Regions from separate parts of the Rhizobium sp. S96 genome, predicted to be linked through region 2. Evidence: riboswitches for the same ligand, from Rfam matches in the RefSeq annotation. Region 2 holds a riboswitch; the other holds the start of a gene.
What was found. Region 2 has a riboswitch for cobalamin ahead of bluB (5,6-dimethylbenzimidazole synthase). Riboswitches for the same ligand answer to the same signal wherever they lie in the genome.
Positions count from the first base shown of each region.

Region 1: linked by a shared signal. The riboswitch ahead of QTL94_RS00350 (hypothetical protein) and the one ahead of bluB (5,6-dimethylbenzimidazole synthase) in region 2 are both predicted to bind cobalamin.

Region 1 is NZ_JAUDRY010000002.1:41,695-49,418, forward strand. It holds gene QTL94_RS00340 (cobyric acid synthase) at 1-946, shown strand, start outside; gene QTL94_RS00345 (chloride channel protein) at 943-2,733, opposite strand; cobalamin riboswitch at 2,981-3,373, shown strand; gene QTL94_RS00350 (hypothetical protein) at 3,420-3,764, shown strand; gene cobU (bifunctional adenosylcobinamide kinase/adenosylcobinamide-phosphate guanylyltransferase) at 3,761-4,279, shown strand; gene cobW (cobalamin biosynthesis protein CobW) at 4,284-5,333, shown strand; gene cobN (cobaltochelatase subunit CobN) at 5,671-7,724, shown strand, end outside.
Region 2 is NZ_JAUDRY010000033.1:8,784-16,507, forward strand. It holds gene QTL94_RS24305 (NADP-dependent malic enzyme) at 1-1,137, shown strand, start outside; gene QTL94_RS24310 (DUF2865 domain-containing protein) at 1,262-2,347, shown strand; gene bluB (5,6-dimethylbenzimidazole synthase) at 2,351-3,046, opposite strand; cobalamin riboswitch at 3,088-3,271, opposite strand; gene QTL94_RS24320 (TolB family protein) at 3,297-4,130, opposite strand; gene QTL94_RS24325 (LTA synthase family protein) at 4,359-6,287, shown strand; gene QTL94_RS24330 (DUF1003 domain-containing protein) at 6,375-6,899, shown strand; gene QTL94_RS24335 (hypothetical protein) at 7,028-7,724, shown strand, end outside.

The DNA.
Region 1 (7,724 bases), on a different contig from region 2:
CGTGATTGCATCGCTGGTCGGAACGCACGCCATCCTCGGTGAGGATGATCGCGGCGCGATCTCGGGATATATCATCAACAAGTTCCGGGGGGACGTCTCGCTTTTCGACGACGGGATCGCGGCGGTCGATCGCTTCACCGCCTGGCCGTGCTTCGGCGTGGTGCCGTGGCTCAAGGCGGCGTCACGATTGCCGGCAGAAGATTCGGTTGCGCTGGAGCGTCTCGCTCGGGGCGAGGCGGGGGCGCTCAGGATTACAGTGCCCGTTCTCTCGAGGATTGCTAATTTCGATGATCTTGATCCCCTCAAGGCGGAGCCTGACGTCGAGCTGGTCTTCGTGCGGCAAGGCGAGCGGATGCCAGTCGATGCCCAGCTGATCATTCTGCCGGGGTCCAAGTCGACGGTGGCTGATCTCGCTGACCTGAGGTCGGCCGGGTGGGATGCCGATCTGGCAGCTCATGTCAGGCGCGGCGGTCGCGTCATCGGTATTTGCGGCGGCTACCAGATGCTTGGCCGGAAGGTCCATGACCCAGAGGGCATCGAGGGCAGCGCCGTGGAGACCGATGGCCTTGCATTGCTCGACATCGAAACGGTGATGGCGTCCGAGAAGACGGTTCGCAACAGCGTGGCTTTTTCCGTCGAACATGGGGATCCGCTCTCAGGCTATCAGATTCATCTCGGCGTCACCCGAGGCGCAGACTGCAACCGGCCCTTTGCGATCGTTGACGGGATGCCTGATGGCGCGAGGTCGGGAGACGGGCGGATCATGGGGACCTATCTGCACGGGCTATTCGCGAGCGACGCCTATCGCTCCCGGCTGTTGCAGAGCTTCGGTCTCAAGGGCGAGATGCGCAATTACCGCGCCGGTGTCGAGCTTGCGCTGGACGAGATTGCCGCTGAGCTCGAAACCCATCTCGATGCCCGCTGGCTCGGCGAATTGCTCGGCTAGATCTCGCCCGAGATCTCCCGGCGGCGGCGATCGAGTTCTTCACTGTAGCGACGCAGCGTGTGTGCTTCGCTGAGCTGCCCCACCACTTTTCGCTCGACCAGATTGTTGACGACAGCAAGCGCTTCGCTTTCCGTCTTGTCGAAAATGGCGGCTGCCTGCTTGGCGTTCATTTGCGGCTGCAGGAAGTCGTTCTTGTATCGAATGAACTCGTCCAGACCCTTGCTCTCGTCATCCGTGTCTGTGAGGTTGGCGTAGATCTCCGGCACCAGAACAAGACCGGCGTATTTTCCATTGTCATCGACAAGAACCACGCGCTGCGCGGAGCCGATGGGGAAGAGGCTGCGGAACTCTTCGACCGAGATGCCGGGCTTCGCGGTCTTGACGTCGGCACGCATGAGCCTGTCGACCGTAAGATTGCGGATCCAGCCGACGTCATGCGCACTGCGGATGCTTTCGCCGCGAAGATGGAAGCGCCACGTGGCAAACGAGTAGCCGAAGGTGCTGCGCACGACGAGCGAAGACGTAATGACTGCGGCGAGGACCAGAACAGTGATCGGAAAGTCGCCGGTTATTTCCAGTGCGAGAAACGTCATGGTCAGCGGGCCGCCGATGACCGCGACGGCAAGCGAGCTCATGCCGACGACCGCGTAGATCACCGGCGTGAGTGTCGCATGGGCGAAGTAGGGAGCGGAGTAGGCAAACAACTTTCCGAGCAGCGCTCCCATGAAGAGCGACGCGAAGAACAGGCCACCTCTGAAGCCCGAGCCGATCGAAATGGCTGATGCAAAGGATTTCAGCAGAAACAGGCCGATCAGCACCGGAATGGCGACGTCTCTGCCGAGGTTGAGATGCAATGCCCCGTGGCCGGCCGAGAGAACCTGCGGCGTGACCAGCGCGAGAAGGCCGACGACAATGCCGCCGAGCGCCGGCCGCAAAGGAGGAGCTATGGAGCTCCTGCGCGCCGTCTCCTCGATGAAGGCGACGCCCTGCATGATCAGGATGCCGACGCCGGCGCAGAAGGCGCCGAGCAGCACCGCGGGAACATAATCGGCCGGCATGACCGTGCCGAACTGGCCGACGTCAATGAGGAAATCACTGCCGGCGAGAAACCGAGCCAGCGTGGTGGAGACAATCGCGGACACGACCACAGGCGTTAGCGAGACGATGGTGTAGGTGCCGATGATGAGCTCGAACGCGTAGAACGCGCCGGTCAGCGGTGCATTGAAGGCAGCGGCGATGGCGCCGGCGGCGCCGCAGCCGACGAGCACTCGCAAATCGGACCGACGCAGCTGCAGCTTCAGCCCGAGCTTCGACGCGATACCGGATGCCAGCTGGGTATAGCCGGCCTCCAGTCCCACGGAGGCTCCAAAGCCGTTCGAGATCAGGTTCTGCACGGCAACCAGGATACTATCGGTCAGCGACAGGCGTCCGCCATGCAAGGCATTTGCCTCGATCGGGTCGACCATCGGCTTCTTGCGCGTCTTCGCCAGAATGAACATCAACAGGCCAAGCAGAATGCCGCCGCCGACGGGGGCAGCCAGCAGCAGAAACTTGTTCTCGATCTGCGACGAACTCAGCCGCTCGACCTCGCTGATACCGAAAATCAGGCTGTGCATCTCCTTGGAAATCAGGCTCATCGCCGTGACCGCAAGGCCCGACGTGACGCCGACAATCGCGCCCGCGAGCACCATGCCCATTTCGCTGCGTCTGAGGAGGGCACGCATGCGTCCCACATCCAACAGGGTGTGAAGTGGGCCGAGCCGGCGGGTATCTATTTTCAGAAGCATGACAAGGAAACTAGGCGGGTAAAGGTCCGGTCAAGGGCCGTGAAGGGTGCCGACGTGGCTTGGGGATGCGCTTGCGATGCAAATGCGGCAAAAGGCCGGCGGATACAACAATTATTTATGACGTAAGTAACTGATAAAAGACGATAAATATGGTAGGGTATGTCGTCTATGAGGTGTTTTGAACTCAGTAGCGTTCTGCCATGGCCGCGCCCAAGTCGATTGACTTCATACCCGGCCTTGCCTAACCATGAACTCGATAGCGAATGGTTCCGGATCGCCAAAAGCGGTGCGGATGAAAAGGGAATGTGACGGGGTGGACCCAATCCGGGCGCCTTCATCACAGCCGACCCCGCGACTGTAGAGCGGTCAGGGTCTTCCGTCCGGCGTCGGATGCTCTCAAGCTGGCCGCCTGCGTGGTGTAGGCGGGCGAGGGGCTGAAGACGGCGGAAAAGCCACTGGCAATGCAAGCCATGATCAACCGGGGTTGGACGCCTCTAAATCTACGAATCGTCCGCCTTTTCATGATTGCAGCCGGGAAGGCGAGGAAGGACCGATGGCACGATCGGGATGGCCAATTGAGCCGTCCCGATCGTCGCCTGGACCCGCGAGCCAGGAGACCTGCCAATCGTGCCGGGCGCAAAGCCCAACCCTGGGCAAGTGTGCCCAATGCCAGCACGGAGGTTGTCATGGCAGACAATGAGATTTTGGCGTCGGCGTCATGCCGGACGCTTGCGACGTTCGCTACACGCTTCCTTATCGCTGTGGAGGCAGGTTCCCTCATTCTTGCGGCAAAGCTTCGCTCGGATGATGTCAAAGGCAACCTGCCATCGCGCGTCCGCGCGTCGGATGACTCCTATCGGCCCGGACGATGGTCTCTCGCATCCGAGGACTTGGGCGCACAGAATTCCTATAACGTCGCCCAAGTGACGCTTGGCCACAAGAACGCGGCCCTGCGTGCGGGCAAAGTCCTTCATGAGGGCGTGCGCGTCAGGCCCCGAGCCCAATCATCGGCGAAAGCCGTCCTCGCATGACGACCGCATCCTCCACCCTCGTTCTCGGCGGCGCCCGCTCCGGCAAGTCGCGCTTTGCCGAGCAGCTCGTCATCGACAGCGGCCTCGAGCGCCACTACATCGCCACCGGCCGCGCCTGGGACGAGGAAATGCGCGCGCGGATCGACCAGCACAAGGCGGACCGCGGCGATCTCTGGACGACGCACGAGGAGCCGCTCGATCTCGCAGGCCGGCTTGCCGCGATCGACGGCGAGGGGCGGGCGTTGCTTGTCGATTGCCTGACGCTGTGGGTCACCAATCTGATGATGGATGAGCGCGACGTGGCGGCGGAATTCGCGGCACTGGCCGCCTATCTGCCGAAGGTCAAGGCACGTCTCGTCATCGTTTCCAATGAAGTCGGCCTCGGCATCGTGCCAGAGAACCGCATGGCGCGCGAGTTTCGCGACCATGCCGGACGACTGCACCAGATGATCGCGGCGATCGCCGCGGATGTATATTTTATCGCGGCGGGACTGCCGCTGAAAATGAAGGGTTGAATTGATGAACCAGCAGAAAATCCCCGCCACCGTCATCACCGGCTTCCTCGGCGCCGGTAAGACGACGATGATCCGCAACCTGTTGACCAATGCGGGCGGCAAGAAGATCGCGCTCATCATCAACGAGTTCGGCGATCTCGGCGTCGACGGCGAGGTGCTGAAGGGCTGCGGGGCGGAAAACTGCACCGAGGACGATATCATCGAGCTCACCAATGGCTGCATCTGCTGCACGGTGGCCGACGACTTCATCCCGACCATGAGCAAGCTTCTGGAGCGCGAGAACCGGCCTGACCATATCGTCATCGAAACCTCGGGCCTTGCCCTGCCGCAGCCGCTTGTCGCCGCTTTCAACTGGCCTGACATCCGCACGCAGGTGACCGTCGATGGCGTGATCACCGTGGTCGACAGCGCCGCCGTCGCCGCCGGCCGCTTCGCCGACGATCACGATGCCGTGGAAGCCCGGCGCGTCGAGGATGAGACGCTCGATCACGAAAGCCCGATCGAGGAGCTCTTCGAGGACCAGCTCACCTGCGCCGACCTGATCGTGCTCAACAAGACCGACCTCATCGACGGCGCCGGCCTTGCCCGTGTTCGCGACGAGGTCGCCTCACGCACGGCGCGCAAGCCGGCGATGATCGAGGCGAAGAATGGCGAGGTGCCGGCATCAGTGCTGCTCGGCCTCGGCATCGGCACCGAAGAGGATATCGGCAACCGCAAGTCCCATCACGAACTGGAGCATGAGGACGGCACGCCGCATGATCACGATGAGTTCGACAGCTTTGTCGTGGAGCTCGGCCCGATCGCCGATCCCTCGGCCTTTGTCGAGAGCCTGAAGGGCATCATCGCCGAGCACGACGTTCTGCGTCTCAAGGGCTTCGTCGACGTCCCCGGCAAGCCGATGCGCCTGCAGCTGCAGGCGGTCGGTAGCCGTATCGACCACTATTTCGATCGCGCCTGGGCTGCCGGCGAGACGCGCGTCACGCGGCTGGTGGTGATCGGGCTGCACGAGATGGATGAGGGCGCGGTACGCGAGGCTATCGAGGGTCTGGTTTAAGGTTTATGGTTGAGATGCGCGGTCACGTTTTTGGTTTGAGAGAAGCTGCTGGAGGCCCTTCTGGTGACGAAGGGCTGAGAGGTGAGCGGATCGCGCATTTTGAAAATCGCTCGAGTGGTGCCCAGCGGCCCCCTCATCCGCCAGCCGGCACTGACCGGGGTCGAGCCGTCGGTCTCGACCCGTCCTTCGGCCCCCCGTTGGGGAGAGGATTTTTTTTGCGGGCCGCTCGCTCCAATCTTCCCTTCTCCCCGACGGGGAGAAGGTGGCCCGAAGGGTCGGATGAGGAGGCAGCGCACGCTGCGCCTGCGACTAACATTTCCCGCAAAGACACACTGCCATGCACCTCCTACTAGCCCAGCAGGGAACGATCAGCGACGGCGAGGAGGCGATCGATCTTGGCCAGTCTCCCGGCGACATCCTGTTCCTCTCCGCCGCCGACACCGAGCTTGCGGCAGTCGCCGCCGGGCATCGCCAGCGCGGCGAGGCACGGTCGCTGCGTATCGCGAGCCTGATGAGCCTCAAGCATCCGATGTCCGTCGATGCCTATATCGAGCGTACGGCGCGGCATGCGAAACTGATCATCGTCAGGGCGCTGGGCGGCGCCAGCTACTTCCATTACGCGCTGGAGGCGCTGCATGCGGCTGCGGCGCGGCATGGGGCGCTGATCGCGGTGCTGCCGGGCGATTCGAAGCCGGACGCGGGGTTGACGCCGTTTTCGAACGTGCCGCTTGAGGATCTGAATGCGCTCTGGGCCTATCTGATCGAGGGGGGCGATGCGAATACGCATGCGTTTCTCGATTATGCCGAGGCGATGTTGTCGGGTGGTGAGAAGCCGGAGGCGGCGGCGCCGTTGATGAAGGCCGGGATCTGGTGGCCGGGGCGGGGTGTTGTTGGGGTTGAGGAGTGGCGGTTGTTGTCGGCGGGCGGGGTACCCCCCTCTGTCCTGCCGGACGGTAGGGGCGAGCCAACGGTCTCGCCCCGTCCTTCGGACCCCGCCACAAGGGGGGAGATCGACTCGTTGCGGCGGCATCGGCAAACAACAGAGATTGGAGCGAGCGGGCAAGCCCAGCCAATCTCCCCACCTGCGGGGGAGATGCCCGGCAGGGCAGAGGGGGGTATCGCGGGCGAGACGCCAGCGGCTACATCCGCCCCCATCATCGCCATCTCCTTCTACCGTGCCCTCGTACAAAGCGGCGAAACCCGACCCGTCGAAGCGCTGATCGAGGCGTTGATCGCCGAAGGCATCCGGCCGCTGCCGATCTTCGCCTACAGCCTCAAGGATCCCGTCTCCAAGGGCATCCTCGAAAGTGTCTTCGCGGCCACTAGGCCCGATGTCGTCATCAACACGACAGGCTTTGCCGTCTCGGCGCCCGGTGCGGAGCGGCAGCCGACGGTGCTGGAAGCCAGCAACGCCGTCGTGCTGCAGGCGATCTTTTCTGCTTCCTCGAAGGACGCTTGGGAAAGCTCCTCGCAAGGCCTGTCGGCGCGCGATCTCGGCATGAACGTGGCATTGCCCGAGGTCGACGGCCGAGTTCTTTCTCGCGCCGTCTCGTTCAAGTCGGCGGCACGCTATGATGCGCTGGTCGAGGCCAATATCGTTGCCAGCGAGCCGGATGCGGGGCGCATGGCTTACACGGCGCGGCTCGCCGCCAACTGGGCGCGGTTGCGGCATGCGAAGCCGGCTGAGCGGCGCGTGGCGCTTGTGATGGCGAACTATCCGAACCGCGACGGCAGGCTCGGAAACGGTGTCGGGCTGGACACGCCTGCGGGTACGATCGAAGTGCTTCAGGCGATGCGCAAGGCTGGTTATCCTGTCTGTGACATCCCTCCCGATGGCGACGCGCTGATGCGTCATATCATGGATGGGCCGACCAATTCAGGGCGGGACGGGAAGGTCATCCGCGAGGCGCTTTCCGTGAGTCGTTACAAGGATTTCCTCTCGACTCTTCCTAAAAAGATTCAGGACGAGATCGGTACCCGCTGGGGCGAGCCGGAGACCGATCCCTATGTCGTGGGCGGCGCGTTCGCGCTGCCGTTCACGCGTTTCGGCGAGGTCCTTGTCGGCATCCAGCCGGCGCGCGGCTACAATATCGATCCGAAGGAAAGTTATCATTCGCTTGATCTCGTGCCGCCGCACGGCTATCTCGCCTTCTACGCCTTCCTGCGCCATCAGTTCGATGCGCATGCGGTGATCCACATGGGCAAGCACGGCAATCTCGAATGGCTGCCGGGCAAGGCGCTGGCGCTGTCTGAGAGTTGCTACCCGGAAGCGATCCTCGGGCCGCTGCCGCATCTCTATCCCTTCATCGTCAACGATCCCGGCGAGGGAACGCAGGCCAAGCGCCGCGCCGCCGCCGTGATCATCGACCACCTGACGCCGCCTTTGACGCG
Region 2 (7,724 bases):
CCCTCGCCGTTCGATCCGCGCCTCATCCTCCGCATTGCCCCGGCTGTCGCCAAGGCTGCGGCGGAGAGCGGTGTGGCCGTCCGCCCGATCACGGATTTCGATGCCTACCTCGACCAGTTGAACCGCTTTGTCTTCCGCTCCGGCTTCGTGATGAAGCCGATCTTTGCCGCTGCGAAGAACGCGGACCGGAAACGGGTGATCTTCTCCGAAGGCGAAGACGAGCGCGTATTGCGCGCCGCCCAGGTGCTGCTTGAGGAAGGCATTGCCAAGCCGATCCTCATCGGCCGTCCGCAGGTCATCGAGACCCGTCTGAAGCGCTACGGCCTGCGCATCCGGCCGCTGTCCGATTTCGACGTGATCAACCCGGAAGACGATCCGCGGTTCCGTGAATATGTCGATCTCTATCTGTCGCTCGTTGGCCGCCGCGGCGTCATCCCCGAAGCCGCCCGTACCATCGTGCGCACGAACACCACCGTGATCGGTGCCCTTGCCCTGAAGCGCGGTGAAGCCGACGCACTGATCTGTGGTCTTGAGGGCCGCTATGAGAAGCACCTGCGCGACGTGCGCCAGATCGTGGGAAAACGGAAGGATGTTCGCGACTTCTCGGCGCTCAGCCTCTTGATTTCGCAGCGCGGCGCGACCTTCTTCACCGACACGTACGTCACCTTCAATCCGACGGCAGAGGAGGTCGCGGAATCGGCGGTTCTGGCAGCCGAGGAAATCAAGCGTTTCGGCATCACGCCGCGCGTCGCCCTCGTTTCCCATTCGAATTTCGGCTCTCGCGAGTCCGAAAGCGCGACGAAGATGCGTACGGCTCTGAGCCTTGTTCGCGAAAGCGCGCCGATGCTTGAGGTCGATGGCGAAATGCATGGCGAAAGCGCGATCACCGAGACGCTGCGAAAGCGCGTCATGCCGGATACCACACTCCACGACGAAGCGAACCTCCTGGTGTTCCCGAACCTCGACGCGGCCAACATCACGCTCGGTGTGGTGAAGTCGATGACAGACGGCCTTCATGTCGGCCCGATCCTTCTCGGTGCGGCGCTGCCGGCTCATATTCTTGCGCCGTCGGTTACCTCGCGCGGTGTGGTCAACATGGCAGCGCTCGCCGTGGTCGAGGCCTCTCAGCCAGCCTGAGTGGTCGAAACCGGGAAAATGCTTTAGGATTCCGACGGCAGCTTGTTAAGACAAACAAGCTAAGACAAGGGGCGGCGATATGCGTCGCCCCGAACTGGTATTTGCTCATTTACGGGACGATGCCTTGAACCGCCGGAACCTGTCTCTCACGCTGCTGATAGCCCTCTCGACGACGCCCGCTTTTGCGCAAGTCGCACCGATCTGCGGCGAGCTGCGCGCACGACTTGCCGATCTGCCGCAGGTGATCGGCAGCAACCCGGAAGTCCGGCGCTTTGCAAGCGCCATCGCCGAGCAGAACCTTGAGCTTCGCAAGGTGAGAGGCGACTTGCGGCGCAACGGCTGCACTTCGGGAAGCATGGTGGTCATCGGCGGTGACGATGCGGATTACTGCAGCGAGCTCGAGCAGGCCGAAGCCAGGATGGCCGACAATATCCGCTACCTCCAGGACCGACGCGACGAACTGCGCTCACAGAGCGAGGATACGCGGACCCGCAACGAGCTGATGGCCGCGCTCGACGCCAATAGTTGCAACGAGGAGCCGACCGTCAGCGACGATCCTCAATATGCCGAGCCACCGAGCGTCGAAGATCAGGCGATGCACAACGATACCTTCATTCCGCTCGGAGGGAGCCCAGGCCGCAGGTTTTATGGTGGCGTCGGCACGCAAGGCCTTTCCCACCTCAATACCGTCTGCGTACGGACCTGCGATGGCGGGTTCTTCCCGATCAGCTCGAATGCGACCTCATTCGACTTCGCCCGCGACGCCGATACCTGCTCGAAGATGTGCCCCGGGGTCGATACCGAGCTCTTCTATCATGACGTTTCGAACACCGAGACGTCGAACATGACGTCGACGACATCGGGCGCCCCCTACAGCGCGTTGCCCAATGCCTTTGCCTATAAGAAGCGCAAGCCGGGCGAGAAGTCGTCCTGCACCTGCGATCTCCCGGCCTATTACGAACGCATGCGGAAAAATCAGTCGGCCGTCAGTGAACCTCCGCAAAAAGGCTCGATCACGACGATACAGACCGCGAAGCCGACGCCCGCCCCCGCGACCGCGTCTGCCCCGCAGGCGAGCGTGCCGGATCGGCCCTACGAGCCACAGAGCGGCAAGGTGCGGCAGGTCGGCCCGCAGTTCCTCGCCGGCGATCAGGAAACGATCGATCTGAAGCACCCGTTGGCCCCCGGCGCCCAGCCGCAACAGCAGTGACGCTCACGAAGCGTCCTCCGTTCGCCCCCACGCATCGTTGAAGATCAGGTCTGAGAGCGGCACACGTTGCCGCCAGCCTTTGATCGCGAGTTCCGGCTGGTCGTAGAGCTGGTCGACATAGCCGATGCAGAGCCAGGCGACGATTTCGACCCGTTCCGGGACGCCGAGTATCTGTTTCAGCTCCGCCTCGTGGAAGATGCTGACCCAGCCGACACCGATGCCTTCCGCCCGCGCGGCAAGCCACAGGTTCTGGACGGCGCAAACGGTGGAATAGGAATCCATGCGCCGATTGTGTGTTCGCCCGAGCACCACGTCGCCACATCGGTCCGGATCACAAGTGATGCAGATTCCGAGAGGCGCACTCCGGATGCCTTCCAGCTTCAGCGCACGATATGCCGCCTGCTGTTGACCGGAGAACATCTCTGCGGCCTCGATATTGGCGCGATTGAAAGCCTCCCATACGCGGAGCCTCACGTCCTGGTCACGCACCAGGATGAAATTCCAGGGCTGCATGAAGCCGACCGAAGGCGCGTGGTGCGCGGCCGCAAGCAGCCGCCTGACAGCGTCGTCAGGTAACGGGTCCGGCAGGAACTGGGATCGAACATCCCGTCTGGTTTCGATTGCCTTGTAAACGGCCGCACGTTCATCGGCTGAAAAGGCACCGGCTCTCGATAGAGAGCCAGATTTGTCTGGTCGCATCGTCAATCCCCAACAATACAACCGCCCGCCGTCCGCGCGGGTCAGTCTATGATTGTCGGGCCGGTCTTCTGACTTGGCGTCATCCGTCTGCAGCGCCTTCCCGGCGCAAGCCAGTGGCATATCAAGCGGCAGACGTCGGCCTTACAGCGTTGGGCACGTTCCGGTCTTTCACCGAATTCCCGATTCTCCCGCCGCTTGGCGGGCACCCGACGCGCGTTCTATGTCCCGAAACGAAGACAAAGGCAATCGTTCAATCCGGTACCGGGAAGTAGCGGACATACGCGAACTCGTCACCATTCGGTGACCAGTTCGGAACGTTAATCGTCCCCTGCCCGCCGAAGAGCTCGAACAGCGTTGTCAGGTTGTTGCCATCCATGTCCATCATCCGGAGCCGGACATTCAGGTCGCGCGGGTGGTCGAACACATCAGGGTCGTAGGAGAGGATCAGAACCCGGTCGTTGTCGGGCGACGGATGAGCAAACCAGTTGCCGTAGTCGTCCTGCGTAACCTGCTCGAGCCCCGTGCCATCCGGGTGGATGCGCCAAATCTGCATCAGGCCGGTGCGGCTTGAGTTGAAGTAGATCCAGCGGCCGTCGGCGGAGTAATCAGGACCATCGTTGCGTCCCTCTCCGTGGGTCAGGCGCCGCTCTTCGCCACCCTCGACCGAAATCGTGTAGATATCGAAGACGTCGTTGCGGATGCCGCAATAGGCGAGTTCCTTCCCGTCTGGCGACCAGCCATGCCAGTAAGACGGAAGGTTCGGGGTGACCAGGCGCGGCGTGCCGCCTTCGATCGGCAGGACATAGATCGCCGATTTGCCGAACTCGGTCTTGTCCGAGATGACGATCTGCGTTCCATCAGGCGAGATGCCGTGATCATTGTTGCACTGGACGGCGAAGCCGGTATCCAATCTCTCGAAGCCGCCTGAGCCGTCGAGGGCGAGGCGATAGAGCAGCCCGTCGCCGTTGAGCAGCAGATAGCTCCCGTCGGGCGAGAAATTCGGTGCCTCGACAAGCTTGTCGGTTTGCCAGACAATCCGGGCAGTGCCCGTTCGAACGTTGTAGATCTCCACGGAACTGCGCACGCCAAGCCTCCTCAAACTCAAACCGGTCCCTGACCTACGCGACCGATTGATTGGGCGCAAGAAAACTCTCGGCAGCTACCTTGCCCCGCACCGGCGATGGCCCTTCCGTTCAGCCTCTTCGGGCATCAACAAAATGCGAGAACTGCAGGAAACTAAAACGGTTCATCTAGCGTTCATGACCAAGATGTGACAGTTCGGTGAAGGTTTTATGATATTGGAGTTTCACCGTTGATCGCGCAAGTTTTAAGGTCCGGAGCGGCGTCTCGTGTCGCGTCGTTCTACGCTGGCGCGGGTGAAGGTCGTGCCTCCATATCGCGCGGCGCTGTGGGGACCGCCCTTTCTGCGCTGATTGCGCTTCTTGCAACGATTACGGTCGAAATGATCGCACGCGGTGGTGTTGGCGACGTGGGGACATTCCTCACCTCGACGGCCCGTCCCGGTATGACCACCGTGGTGATGCTGACGGTGCTGATGCTCACCCTCGATGCGGCTTTCGGTCGGCGCTTTCTATCCGCCTTGATCGTCCTGCCGCTGGTGATCGTTCCCGCCTTCGTTTCCAATCAGAAGCAGCACTACCTCTCCGATCCTCTCTATCCGTCGGATATCCTGTTCGGTCGGCAGATCATGGAGCTTCTGCCTGTCATGGTGCGCGAGCGACCGGTCACGGCGATTGTCCTGGCAATGGGTATTCTGCTGTCGCTGGCCGGCATGGTCTTCGCCTGGCGCTTTGCCTGGCGGCATTTCCCCAAACTGCAGAGCAAGGCGCGTGTCAGGTGCCTTTGCCTCGGCCTGCCCGTGGTCGCCGCCTTCGGCTCGCTGATGGACTACTCGCAATACTCCTGGATCCGCGATCGCCTGCAGGTCGTGCCGATGATGTGGGATCAGAAGGAAAATTACCGCAGCAACGGTTTCATACTCGCCTTCATCTTCAACGTCCCGATGGCCGACGTCGCCGCACCCGCAGGCATTGGCCCGCAGGCCTTGGACGCCATTCCGGCACGCAACTACGGATATCTCAGCGGCCCGAGCGAAAAGCCGGATGTCATCATGGTGATGAGCGAGTCCTTCTGGGATCCGACACGCCTGAAGACGCTGAAGCTGTCGGCCGATCCGATGCCGAACATCCGTGCCGCCCAGTCGGGCCATGTCTTCTCGCCGGAGTTCGGCGGCATGACCGCCAACGTCGAGTTCGAGGCGCTCACCGGCTTCTCGAACGCATTCCTGCCCTATGGCAGCATTCCCTATCAGCAGTATATCCGTAACGACATTCCCTCACTGGCGACCTTCTTCCGCGGGCAAGGCTATGCCGCTCGCGCACTGCATCCCTTCAGCGGCTGGTTCTGGAACCGCAACGAGGTCTACAAGGACTTCGGCTTCGAGGAGTTCCGTAGCGAGGAAACGATGCCGGCGATGGAAAAGCGCGGCATTTTTGCCTCCGACGATGCGCTGATGAAGGAGATCATGCAGGAGGCGGATGGGATGGATCGCCCCTTATTCTTCTTCGCTGTCACCCTGCAGGGACATGGTCCTTACGAGCCCAATCGCTACAGCAAGAACACGATCGACATCCAGGGCGCCGGCCTGACCGATTCAGATCGTGCGACGCTCGGTACCTATACGCAGGGCGTGAAGGAGGCTGACGACAGCTTCAAGATGCTCACGGACTGGGCGAGCAAGCGCGAACGCGAAACCATCATCGTGCTCTGGGGCGATCATCTGCCGCCACTCGGGAGCGTGTACATGGATACTGGCTATATGCCTGATCAGGTCGCAACCCGTAAGGCATCCGTCAGCGTGATGAAGCAGGAGCACGAGACACCGCTCGTTATCTGGTCCAACAAGAAGGGCGTGAAGTCCAATGTCGGAACGATCAGCCCCTCGCTGCTGCCCTATCACCTGCTGAAATTCGCAGGCTACGAGCACCCCTATTACACCGGCTTCCTCGGTCGCGTTCAGAAGAAGTATGCGGTTGTTGATCGCTATCAGCTGATCGCCCGCGACAACACCCCTTCGCCCGATTGGGTTCTTAACCCCAAGAACCTGGATCCACTGGTGCGAGACTATCGCTATCTCCAGCATGACATCATGTTCGGAAAGGCGCAGTCCCTCGAGCGCTTCTTCCCGCAGCATGCCTGGCTGAACAGCGCCGGCTTGTGACGGCAATGCGGGGCTGACCGCATTGCAATTTGACATGAGAACGGAATACTTCGCCCCGAAGCAAAACAATGCATCGGGAGTCGATCCATGCACAATCTATCCGATTTCGTACACCATCATTTCGATAAGTCCACGGGCGAACTCAGTGAGATCGAGAAGCGTGTTCTCGCCAAGGCGCATGAGCGCAAGATCATCTCGACGAACGTCAATGCCGCCTTGCAGGCAAAGGCATCCGTCGGCGAACGCCTGGCGGATTCGATAGCCCGTGTCGGTGGTTCCTGGGGCTTCATCACCGGCTTCCTAGCTTTTCTTGTGGTCTGGTGCGTGGCCAACACCATCGTGCTCGCGACCGGGGCATTCGATCCCTATCCGTTTATCTTCCTGAACCTTGTGCTCTCAATGCTTGCGGCCATTCAGGCTCCGATCATCATGATGTCGCAGAACCGTCAGGCCGAACGGGACCGCTTCGAGGCTGCGAAGGATTACGAGGTAAACCTCAAGGCGGAGCTGGAGGTATTGTCGCTGCATCAGAAGATCGACATGCAGGTTCTGACAGAGATCGCGGCCATGCGCGAAGAGCTTGGCAGGCTTTCGCAACGCCTCACGAACTGAATACCGCCCTTACTGGACGATTTAACTATATCGAGCGATCAGCAAGAGAGCGTGCGCATCGTCCATTGAAAAAGTGCAGTAAGTGTAAGAGGAGAGCGGCGAGGATATACCCGCTAGGCTGAGCAGACATGGATGAGACTTGCCGCACCATTCCCCGCACCGTTCCAAGCGGGAAGGTTCATACTCGTGAGGAAATCCTTCACCATCCCGCATTCCCGTCGGTCGAACGCCAGATCGCCCTGCATCTCATCGGCATCCACAAGCGGGCACCACGCCTCGCCCGTCTTGTGGCCTCCCATCGCAAATGGCTCCTGACGCACTCATTGTTTGCCATGAACATAGGCCGTGACCGGTCAGATCCTACGTCAGGGCTGACTGCAAGCCGATTGATGCAGGTCGCGACCGATCTCAAGGTAGCGAGCAAGAACACCGCGGCATCCTTCCTCTCTGAGCTGCTGGCATACAAGTTTCTGCGCGACGTTCCTGACGAGAGCCCCGATCGCCGGCTTCGGCGGCTGGAGACCACCGAGGTTAGCAACGAAGCCATGCTGTCCTGGTTCCTGGGGCACATGTCCTGCCTCGATCGTCTGGACGGCGGAAACCGCGCGGCGATGACAGCGGCGGAGCCGCGCCTCTTCCAGCTGGCCCAGCCGCATGCGGCGACCGCTCTGATCCATGAACCGGGCTGGAGAGACCCGCGCGACAGCATCGGTCATTTTCTCTGGTCCGAGGTCGGTGGGCTCATCTTGCACGAACTGATCAGCCGCCTGCCCGATGACGCCCGCGAGCACGAGCGGATCTATATCGAAGGTATCAGTTTGAGCG